DNA from 3 places in the Bradyrhizobium sp. WBOS08 genome. Region 1 is predicted to be linked to each of the others. Evidence: predicted binding sites of a transcription regulator. Region 1 holds the regulator's gene; each other region holds the start of a gene.
What was found. The regulator PhoB, encoded in region 1, activates phosphate uptake and scavenging genes when phosphate is short. The targets are predictions, from matches to a motif close to TGTCATNNANCTGTCAT.
Positions count from the first base shown of each region.

Region 2: DCM80_RS26160 (RNA degradosome polyphosphate kinase) is a predicted target of PhoB. The motif match lies at 1,356-1,372, and genes of this name have one in related genera.
Region 3: DCM80_RS25770 (DUF47 domain-containing protein) is a predicted target of PhoB. The motif match lies at 2,035-2,051, and genes of this name have one in related genera.

Region 1 covers NZ_CP028988.1:3,049,708-3,052,982, forward strand. The annotation lists gene pstB (phosphate ABC transporter ATP-binding protein PstB) at 1-499, shown strand, start outside; gene phoU (phosphate signaling complex protein PhoU) at 511-1,227, shown strand; gene phoB (phosphate regulon transcriptional regulator PhoB) at 1,251-1,958, shown strand; gene DCM80_RS14520 (GcrA family cell cycle regulator) at 2,189-2,698, opposite strand; gene DCM80_RS14525 (aspartate aminotransferase family protein) at 3,167-3,275, shown strand, end outside.
Region 2 covers NZ_CP028988.1:5,574,947-5,578,221, reverse strand. The annotation lists gene DCM80_RS26170 (CDP-alcohol phosphatidyltransferase family protein) at 1-495, shown strand, start outside; gene DCM80_RS26165 (DnaA ATPase domain-containing protein) at 619-1,296, shown strand; gene DCM80_RS26160 (RNA degradosome polyphosphate kinase) at 1,447-3,275, shown strand, end outside.
Region 3 covers NZ_CP028988.1:5,489,982-5,493,256, forward strand. The annotation lists gene DCM80_RS25755 (ABC transporter substrate-binding protein) at 1-38, shown strand, start outside; gene DCM80_RS25760 (branched-chain amino acid ABC transporter permease) at 104-967, shown strand; gene DCM80_RS25765 (branched-chain amino acid ABC transporter permease) at 969-1,937, shown strand; gene DCM80_RS25770 (DUF47 domain-containing protein) at 2,094-2,738, shown strand; gene DCM80_RS25775 (inorganic phosphate transporter) at 2,809-3,275, shown strand, end outside.

The DNA of each region.
Region 1 (3,275 bases):
GGTCGGCATGGTGTTCCAGAAGCCGACCCCGTTCCCGATGACGATCTACGAGAACATCGCCTTCGGCATCCGCCTCTACGAGAAGATCTCCAAGTCCGAGATGGACGATCGGGTCGAGAAGGCGCTGCGCGGCGGCGCGCTGTGGAACGAGGTCAAGGACAAGCTCAACGCCTCCGGCCTGTCGCTCTCCGGCGGCCAGCAGCAGCGCCTCTGCATCGCCCGCACCGTCGCGGTGCGGCCCGAGGTGATCCTGTTCGACGAGCCCTGCTCGGCGCTCGACCCGATCTCGACCGCCAAGGTCGAGGAGCTGATCCAGGAATTGTCCGAGAACTACACGATCGCGATCGTCACCCACAACATGCAGCAGGCGGCGCGCGTCTCCGACAAGACCGCCTTCATGTATCTCGGCGAGCTGATCGAGTTCGACGACACCAGCAAGATCTTCACGTCGCCGACCGACCGGCGGACGCAGGACTACATCACCGGCCGGTTCGGCTGAGGAGACGCGACATGGGTACCGAACATACCGCAAAGGCCTTCGACACCGACCTCCAGGAGCTCACGCGCCTGGTCGCAGAGATGGGCGGCATTGCCGAGCGCATGATCGTCGATTCCGTCGACGCGCTGATTCGCCGCGACGTCGCGCTCGGCCAGCGCGTCGTCGCCATCGACGCCGATCTCGACGCGCTGCAAAAGCGCATCGAGGAGCGCGCCGTGCTCACCATCGCCCGCCGCCAGCCGATGGCGGTGGACCTGCGCGAGATCGTCGGCGCCATGCGCGTCGCGACCGACCTCGAGCGCATCGGCGACCTCGCCAAGAACATGGGCAAGCGCGTCGCCGCGCTGGAGACCGACTTCCATCCGCTCAAGCTGTTCCGCGGCCTGGAGCACATGACCGACCTGGTGCAGCAGCAGGTCAAGAGCGTGCTCGATGCCTATGCCGCGCACGATCTGCCGGCGGCGATGGCGGTGTGGAAGGGCGACGAGGAGGTCGACGCGATCTGCACCTCGCTGTTCCGCGAGCTCCTGACCTACATGATGGAGGATCCGCGCAACATCTCGTTCTGCATCCATCTGATGTTCTGCGCCAAGAACATCGAGCGCATCGGCGACCACGCCACCAACATCGCCGAGACCGTGTTCTACATGATCGAGGGCCAGGCGATCACCGACAAGCGGCCGAAGGGCGACATGACCAATTTCGCCACGACGATCCCGAATACCTGAAGACCTCAAGGAGCGACGACACCATGGGCGCACGCATTATGGTGGTTGAGGACGAGGAAGCTCTCACCGAGCTTCTGCGTTACAACCTCGAAGGCGACGGCTATGACGTCGAGACGGTGATGCGCGGCGACGACGCCGACACCCGCCTCAAGGAACACATTCCCGATCTGATCGTGCTCGACTGGATGCTGCCGGGCCTCTCCGGCATCGAGCTGTGCCGGCGCCTGCGCACCCGGCCCGAGACCAAGCAGCTGCCGATCATCATGCTCACCGCGCGCGGCGAGGAGAGCGAGAGGGTGCGCGGCCTTGCGACCGGCGCCGACGACTACATCGTCAAGCCGTTCTCGGTGCCGGAGCTCTTGGCGCGCGTGAAGGGCCTGCTCAGGCGCGCCAGCCCCGAGCGGCTCGCGACCGTGCTGGCCTATGGCGACATCGAGCTCGATCGCGACAAGCGCCGCGTCGCGCGCTCCGGTCGCCCGATCGATCTCGGCCCGACCGAATATCGCCTGCTGGAGTTCTTCCTGGAGCATCCCGGCCGGGTGTTCTCGCGCGAGCAGCTGCTCGACAGCGTCTGGGGCCGCGACATCTACATCGACGAGCGCACCGTCGACGTTCATATCGGCCGCCTGCGCAAACTGCTCAATCTCGGCCGCGAGCAGGACCCGATCCGCACCGTCCGCGGCGCCGGCTACGCCCTGGATGATCGCTTCGCGAAGGCGGAGCAGACGTAAGGCTCCAGCGAGAGCTGGTTTGGCGAGCTCAGCCGTAATCCCGGGGCGCGCGCAGCGCGAGCCCGGGATCCATAACCACAGGACGTGATTTCGCGAAGACTCGGGGTGACCATCTCGCGCAACGATTGCGTCCTGTGGTTATGGATCCCCGCGTTCGCGGGGATGACACCGAGTTGGTTGAGGCGCCGTCGTGTGACGGCTGCGGTCTTGATCAGCTAATTCCGCGCAGCTCAGCGCGTGGGCTTCGGTGCCGCGCGGCGCCGATCCGCCGCCGGCTGATACGCCACGCGCGAGTGCTGGGCGCAATAGGGCAGGCCGGACAGGGCCTTGCCGCCGCAGAAGAAGAAATCCGGGCTGGAGGGATCGCCGACCGGCCAGTGGCAGGTCGCCTCGTTCAATTCGAGCAGCGACAGCCGCTGGCTCATCGGCACCACGTTGTCGTAGGTGACGGGTTCGGCCTCGACCTCGACCTCGAAGGCCTGCGCCAGCGCGGTGTTGCCGCGCGCGATGGGGCGGGTCACCCGCATCATGTGCTGGGCGGGACGCGCCTTGCGCGGCCGGGGCGCGGCCGACGAAGGGCTCTTGGCGCGGCCGGACAGACCGAGCCTGTGCACTTTGCCGATCACGGCATTGCGGGTCACATTGCCGAGCTCTGCTGCGATCTGGCTGGCCGACAATCCGGCCTCCCAGAGCTTCTTCAGCTGCTCGACGCGATCGTCGGACCAGGTCAAAACCGTCATTGCACCCTTTCCCTCGCCGCGCGGCTGCCATCCTGGCGGTCCGTGCGGCGAATGCCTAAGCCTCGAAAAACCCGTGCCGCTCGAATCCCTTAGGGCTCGCCGGGCGCGCAACTGACGCCCGAACGTTTACGCCGGTACATGAGGACTCTTGGGATCAGAACTGCCGCACGAGATGTCGTATCTGACAAGCCAAACGCTACAATATGGCGTGACTCACGCGCAAGAGTCCGCCGACTCGCTTCCACATGTTCCGTGGTGAAAAACCCGCAAAATCGCCACCGCAAGACTACGGAATCCGCGTTTCATCACCGTTTCCCGGGGCTTCCGGGCGGCATTGACACCCGTTTCACCAGGCCTAAGATAGTCGCGCGTGCCGCCCTTAAAAGGCGGCACGTTTCGTTTCCGGGCCGGTCCATGGTGCGTTGCCCAATGCACGCCCCACACCGTCCGCAACATCAAGTGGCCGTCATGACTAACAGCGCAGCCCCGCATTTGCTCCCCGTTTTCGCCAGGGCCAACCTCGGTTTCGAACGCGGCGAAGGCTGCTGGCTGATCGCGACCAATGGCGATCGCTATC
Region 2 (3,275 bases), 2.5 Mb from region 1:
ATCATCGTCTGGGCCATCGTGTCGAGCCAAATGGAGGTCGCGTTCGCCGTCTTCCTGATCGCCGGTATCAGCGACGCCGTGGACGGCTTCCTGGCCAAGCGTTTCAACATGACGAGCGAGCTTGGGGCCCTGCTCGACCCGCTCGCGGACAAGGCCCTGCTGGTCTCGATCTACATGGCGCTGGGCATCTGGGGCGCGATCCCGCGCTGGATCGTGATCCTGGTGGTCTCGCGCGACATCATGATCGTCGCCGCCGTGATCATATCCTGGCTGTTCGACCGGCCGGTCGAGATGAAGCCGTCGAAAGTGTCGAAGCTCAACACGGTGGCACAGGTGGCGTTCGCGGCGCTGGTGCTGGCGGCGCTTGCCTTCGGCTTCAAGCCGGCTCCTTATGATATCATCCTGATGGGCCTCGTCACTGTCTTCACGCTCTCGTCGGTGTCGCTCTATCTCGTCGGGTGGCTGCGGCACATGAGCACGATCGAGGCCAAGTGAGAGCGGATGACAAGTGAGAGCGGACCGGGCGAGAGCGGAAGCGGCCCCGCAAAAGGCCAATTCCGCTCCATCAAGTCGCATTCTCTTCAAACGGGCCGGCGCGCCGGCAGGAGCAAAGCAAGCGTGGCAGGCCGCGTCCATCCCCGACAATTGGCGTTTGCGCTTCCGCATGCGGAGAGCCTCAGCCGGGACAATTTCCTCGAAGGGCCCGCCAACGCGGCCGGCGTGGCCCTGATTGACAGCTGGCCGGAATGGCCGAACCGGATCATGTGGCTCGCCGGCCCCGAAGGCAGCGGCAAGAGCCACCTCGCCGCGATCTGGGCCGACATATCGGGCGCCCGCTCGGCTGCCGCCAACGTGCTGACGGCCGCCGGCGTTCCGGGCGCGCTCGCCACCGGCGCCCTGGTGGTCGAGGATGTCCGGGCGGGCGATTTCGACGAACGCGCCCTCTTCCACCTGATGAACCTTGCCCGCGAGGACGGCGCCTACGTGCTCTTCACCGGGCGCGAGGTGCCGGCCGCGCTCGAGATCGAGCTTCGCGACCTGCGCTCGCGCATGCGCGCCGTGCCTGTCGTCACGCTGCTGCCCCCGGACGACCAGCTCTTCCGCGGTCTGATTTTGAAATTCTGTGCCGACCGCCAGCTCAATGTGGACGAGAGCGTGGTCGGCTATCTCGCCACGCGCCTGGAGCGGTCCTCGGCCGCCGCCCGCCAGGCCGTGGAACTGCTCGACAGCGAGGCCCTGCGGCTCGGCCGTCCCGTGACCCGGGCGCTGGCCGCCGAGCTGCTGCGGGACGCCTGAGGCTCGCCCGCCCGGGAGCCGCGGAGCCCGCTTGACGCCGCCAAGCCGCGGAACATCAATGTCATCGAAACGTCATCGCTGTAACACATGCTCCCGCGGGTTTTGCGCATAGATCGCAAAGTGAGGCGAGACAGGATGGACCGACTTCTGATGGACTCTGCGCAAGCCGTTGAAACAAAAGAGAAAGTCGCGGAAGCCGAGGGCCTGCCGGCGATTGCGGCCAGTCCCGAACGATTCATCAATCGCGAGCTGTCCTGGCTGCATTTCAACCGCCGCGTCCTGGAGGAATCCGTCAATTCCAGCCACCCCGTGCTGGAGCGGGTGCGATTCCTGTCAATTTCGGCAAATAACCTCGACGAATTCTTCATGGTCCGCGTCGCCGGTATCAAGGCCCAGGTGCGCGAGGGCATTGCCGAACGCAGCCCCGACGGCCTGACGCCATCCGAGCAGCTCGCGCTGATCAACCGCACCGTGTCCGAACTTGCCTCCGACCAGCAGGCGATCTGGCGCGACCTGCGCGGCACGCTGGCCGACGTCGGCATCGTGCTGGTCGACGGCAAGGACGTCACCAAGGCGGAACGGACCTGGATCGAAGACTACTTCCTCAACAACGTGTTCCCGCTGCTGACGCCGCTGGCGATCGATCCTGCCCACCCCTTCCCGTTCATTCCGAGCCTCGGCTTCACCATCGCGCTCCAGCTCACGCGCGCCGCCGACGGCAGACAGATGAACGCCCTGATCCGCATGCCCGGCAAGATCGACCGCTTCATCCGCCTGCCGGCCGAGAGCAAGATCGTCCGGCTGATCTCGCTGGAACAGGCAACCGGCCTGTTCATCAACCGCCTGTTCCCCGGCTACAATGTGCACGGCCAGGGCGCCTTCCGGATCATCCGCGACTCCGAGCTCGAAATCGAGGAAGAGGCGGAAGACCTCGTCCGCCTGTTCGAGACGGCGCTGAAGCGCCGCCGCCGCGGGTCGGTGATCCGGCTCGAGATCGACGCCAAGATGCCGGAGCAGCTGCGCAGCTTCGTTCAGCACGCGCTCTCGGCCGCCGACGACGAGGTCTTCCTGGTCGACGGCGTGCAGGCGATGAACGAGCTCTCGCAGCTCACCCGCCTCGACCGCCCCGATCTCGAATTCACCCCTTACGTGCCGCGCCACCCCGAGCGCGTGCGCGAGCACGGCGGCGACATCTTTGCCGCGATCCGGCAAAAGGACCTCGTCGTCCATCACCCCTACGAATCCTTCGACGTCGTGGTGCAGTTCCTGCAGCAGGCCGCGCGCGATCCCGACGTCGTCGCGATCAAGCAGACGCTCTACCGCACCTCCAACAACTCGCCGATCGTGCGCGCGCTCGCCGAAGCCGCCGAGGCCGGCAAGTCCGTCACGGCACTGATCGAGCTGAAGGCGCGCTTCGACGAGGAAGCCAACATCCGCTGGGCCCGCGACCTCGAACGCGCCGGCGTGCAGGTCGTCTACGGCTTCCTCGAGCTGAAGACGCACGCGAAGCTCTCGATGGTGGTGCGCCGCGAGGGCGGCAGCCTCACCACCTATGTTCATACCGGCACCGGCAATTATCACCCGGTCACCGCGCGCATCTACACCGACCTCTCCTACTTCACCTCCGATCCGACCATCGGCCGCGATGCCGCCCGCGTGTTCAATTTCATCACCGGCTACGCCGCGCCGAGCGATCTGGAAAAAATGGCGGTGTCGCCGCTCACTCTGCGCAAGCGCATCATCGAGCACATCCAGGGCGAGACCGCGCATGCGCGGCACGGCCGGCACGGCGCGGTCTGGATGAAGATGAATGCGCTGGTCGACCCCGACATCATCGACGCGCTGTACGAGGCCTCGCAGGCGGGCGTGCAGGTCGAGCTGGTGGTGCGCGGCATCTGCTGCCTGCGCCCCGGCATTCCCGGCCTGTCCGAGAACATCCGCGTCAAGTCGATCATCGGCCGCTTCCTGGAACACGGCCG
Region 3 (3,275 bases), 2.4 Mb from region 1:
CGCTGTCGGAAAGCGCCTGTCCCCTGGTGAAGAAGTGAGTCGGCCGCGCCCGCGGGCGCGGCAGAATGAATTGGCATAACGCGACCGGGTACGAGATTGATCGATGCAGGCTCTATACGCTCAGCTACTGGTGGGACTGATCAACGGCTCGTTCTACGCGCTGCTCAGTCTCGGGCTTGCCGTGATCTTCGGCATGCTCAACATCATCAATTTCGCCCATGGCGCGCTCTACATGATGGGCGCCTTCGTCGCCTATTTCCTGCTGAATCTCGGCGGCATCAATTATTGGTGGGCGCTGCTGCTTGCGCCCATCATCGTCGGCATCTTCGGCATGATCCTCGAGCGGACCATGCTGCAATGGCTGACCGGGCTCGATCATCTCTACGGCCTGCTCCTGACCTTCGGCATCGCGCTGATCGTGCAGGGCGTGTTCCAGAACTATTTCGGCTCGTCCGGCCTGCCTTACGCCATTCCGGACCAGCTCAGGGGCGGCATGAATCTCGGCTTCATGTTCCTGCCGATCTACCGCGGCTGGGTGGTCGTGTTCTCGCTGGTCGTGTGCCTCGCGACCTGGTTCCTGATCGAGAAGACCCAGCTCGGCGCATATTTGCGCGCCGCCACTGAGAATCCGACTCTGGTGCGCGCCTTCGGCATCAACGTGCCGCGCATGATCACGCTCACTTACGGTCTCGGCGTGGGCCTTGCCGCGCTCGCCGGCGTGCTCTCGGCGCCGATCAACCAGGTGCGGCCGCTGATGGGCGCCGACCTCATCATCGTCGTGTTCGCGGTGGTCGTGATCGGCGGCATGGGATCGATCATGGGCTCCATCATCACCGGCTTCGCGCTCGGGGTGATCGAGGGTCTGACCAAATATTTCTACCCCGAGGCCTCCAACACCGTCGTGTTCGTGCTGATGGTGCTGGTGCTCTTGGTGAAGCCAACGGGATTGACGGGAAGGGCGGCCTGATATGACAACCCTGACGGACGACACGCTGCCGGTGACCCCTCGCGCGATGCGCGACGAGATGATCGTTTTCGTGGTGATGGCGCTGCTGCTCGCGACGGTGCCGTTCACGGGCGTCTACCCGTTCTTCGTCATGCAGGCGCTGTGCTTTGCGCTGCTTGCCTGTGCCTTCAACCTCTTGATCGGCTATGGCGGCCTGCTGTCTTTCGGCCACGCGATGTTCCTGGGCACCGCCGGCTATTGCAGCGCGCATGCGCTGAAAGTGTGGGCCTTGCCGCCCGAACTCGGCATCCTCGTCGGCATCGCCGCGGCGTTCGTGCTCTCGCTCATCACGGGCTACATCTCGATCCGCCGCCAGGGCATCTACTTCTCGATGATCACGCTGGCGCTGTCGCAGCTCTTGTACTTCATCTACCTCCAGGCCCCGTTCACCCACGGTGAGGACGGCATCCAGGGTATCCCGCAGGGACACATGTTCGGCATCTTCGATCTGTCGAAGCCGACGGTGCTGTATTACGTCGTGCTGGCCGGGTTCCTCGCCGGCTTCCTCCTGATCTTCCGCATCATCAACTCGCCGTTCGGGGAGGTGCTGAAGGCGATCCGCGAGAACGAGCCGCGGGCGATCTCGCTCGGCTACCGGACCGACCAGTACAAGTTCCTGGCCTTCGTGCTTTCGGGCACGCTGGCCGGCTTTGCCGGCTCGCTGAAAGTGTTCGTGGCGCAGAACGCCTCGCTCACTGACGTGCACTGGACGATGTCGGGCGAGGTCGTGCTGATGACGCTAGTCGGCGGCCTCGGCACCATCTTCGGCCCCGTGGTCGGCGCCTTCGTCATCATCGCCATGCAGCAATATCTGGCGGGTTTCGGCCAGTGGGTGACGGTGATCCAGGGCGCGATCTTCGTGGTCTGCGTGCTCACCTTCCGCCGCGGCGTCGTCGGTGAAATCGCGCATTACTTCCGCAGATCGCTCTAAGTAATTGATTTAAGGTCAATTTACTTGCCGCGTGAAAGCGGTGGATGATCCGGCTCCGCGGGCGTGAGATGACACGCGCGCGGCGCGAAAATGGTTTATGACAGTTCGATGACGGCCCCTCGGGCCGTGCCATTTTCCAACCGGTAGCCACTCCCCATGATGCGATGGTTTCGTGCTTTCCTGCCCAAGGAAGAACGGTTCTTCGACCTGTTCGACCGACATGCCCAGACGGTGATCCAGGGCTCGATCGCGCTCCAGGGCATGCTCAACGGGGGCGAGGAGACACCGGTCTATTGCCAGCGCGTCAACCAGTTCGAGAACGACGCCGACAACATCACCCGCGAGGTGCTGACGGCGGTGCGCCGCACCTTTATCACCCCGTTCGACCGCGGCGACATCAAGAACCTGATCACCTCGCTGGACGACGCCATCGACCAGATGCAGCAGACCGCCAAGGCCGTGATGCTGTTCGAGGTCCGCACTTTCGAGCCGCCGATGCGCGAGATCGGCGGGCTTCTGATCGAATGCGCCAATCTGGTCGGCCGTGCCCTGCCGCTGATGCAATCGATCGGCCCGAACGTGGCCATGCTCACCGCGATCACGGAAGAGCTGGGCAAGCTGGAGGGCCGCGTCGACGATCTCCACGACATCGGGCTGAAGGAGCTGTTCCTTAAGCACCGCGACGGCAATGCGATGGACTTCATCGTCGGCGTCGAGATCTACGACCACCTGGAGAAGGTGGCCGATCGTTTCGACGACGTCGCGAACGAGATCAACAGCATCGTCATCGAGCAGGTATAGCGCATGATCCGGAAAAGTGTGCAGCGGTTTTCCGCTCAGATCATGCGCAAGCTTTAAGTAGGGCCTCGCCGTGGATGCAGCGTTGGGTCTTCCCATCCTGGTCGGCTTGATCGCCGTCGCGCTGCTGTTCGACTTCCTGAACGGCCTGCACGACGCCGCCAATTCGATCGCCACCATCGTCTCCACCCGCGTGCTGCGGCCGCAATTCGCAGTGTTCTGGGCCGCGTTCTTCAACTTCATCGCCTTCATGGTGTTCGGGCTGCACGTCGCCCAGACCATCGGCACCGGCATCATCGATCCCGCGATCGTCGATCCCCAGGTGATCTTCGCCGCGCTGGTCGGCGCCATCGTCTGGAACCTGGTGACCTGGGCGCTCGGCATCCCGTCCTCGTCCTCGCACGCGCTGATCGGCGGGCTCGTCGGCGGCGGCATGGCCAAGGCCGGGATCTCGGCTGCGGTGTGGACTGGATTGTCCAAGACGGTGCTGGCGATCGTGCTGTCGCCGCTGGTCGGCTTCCTGCTCGCGATGATGCTGGT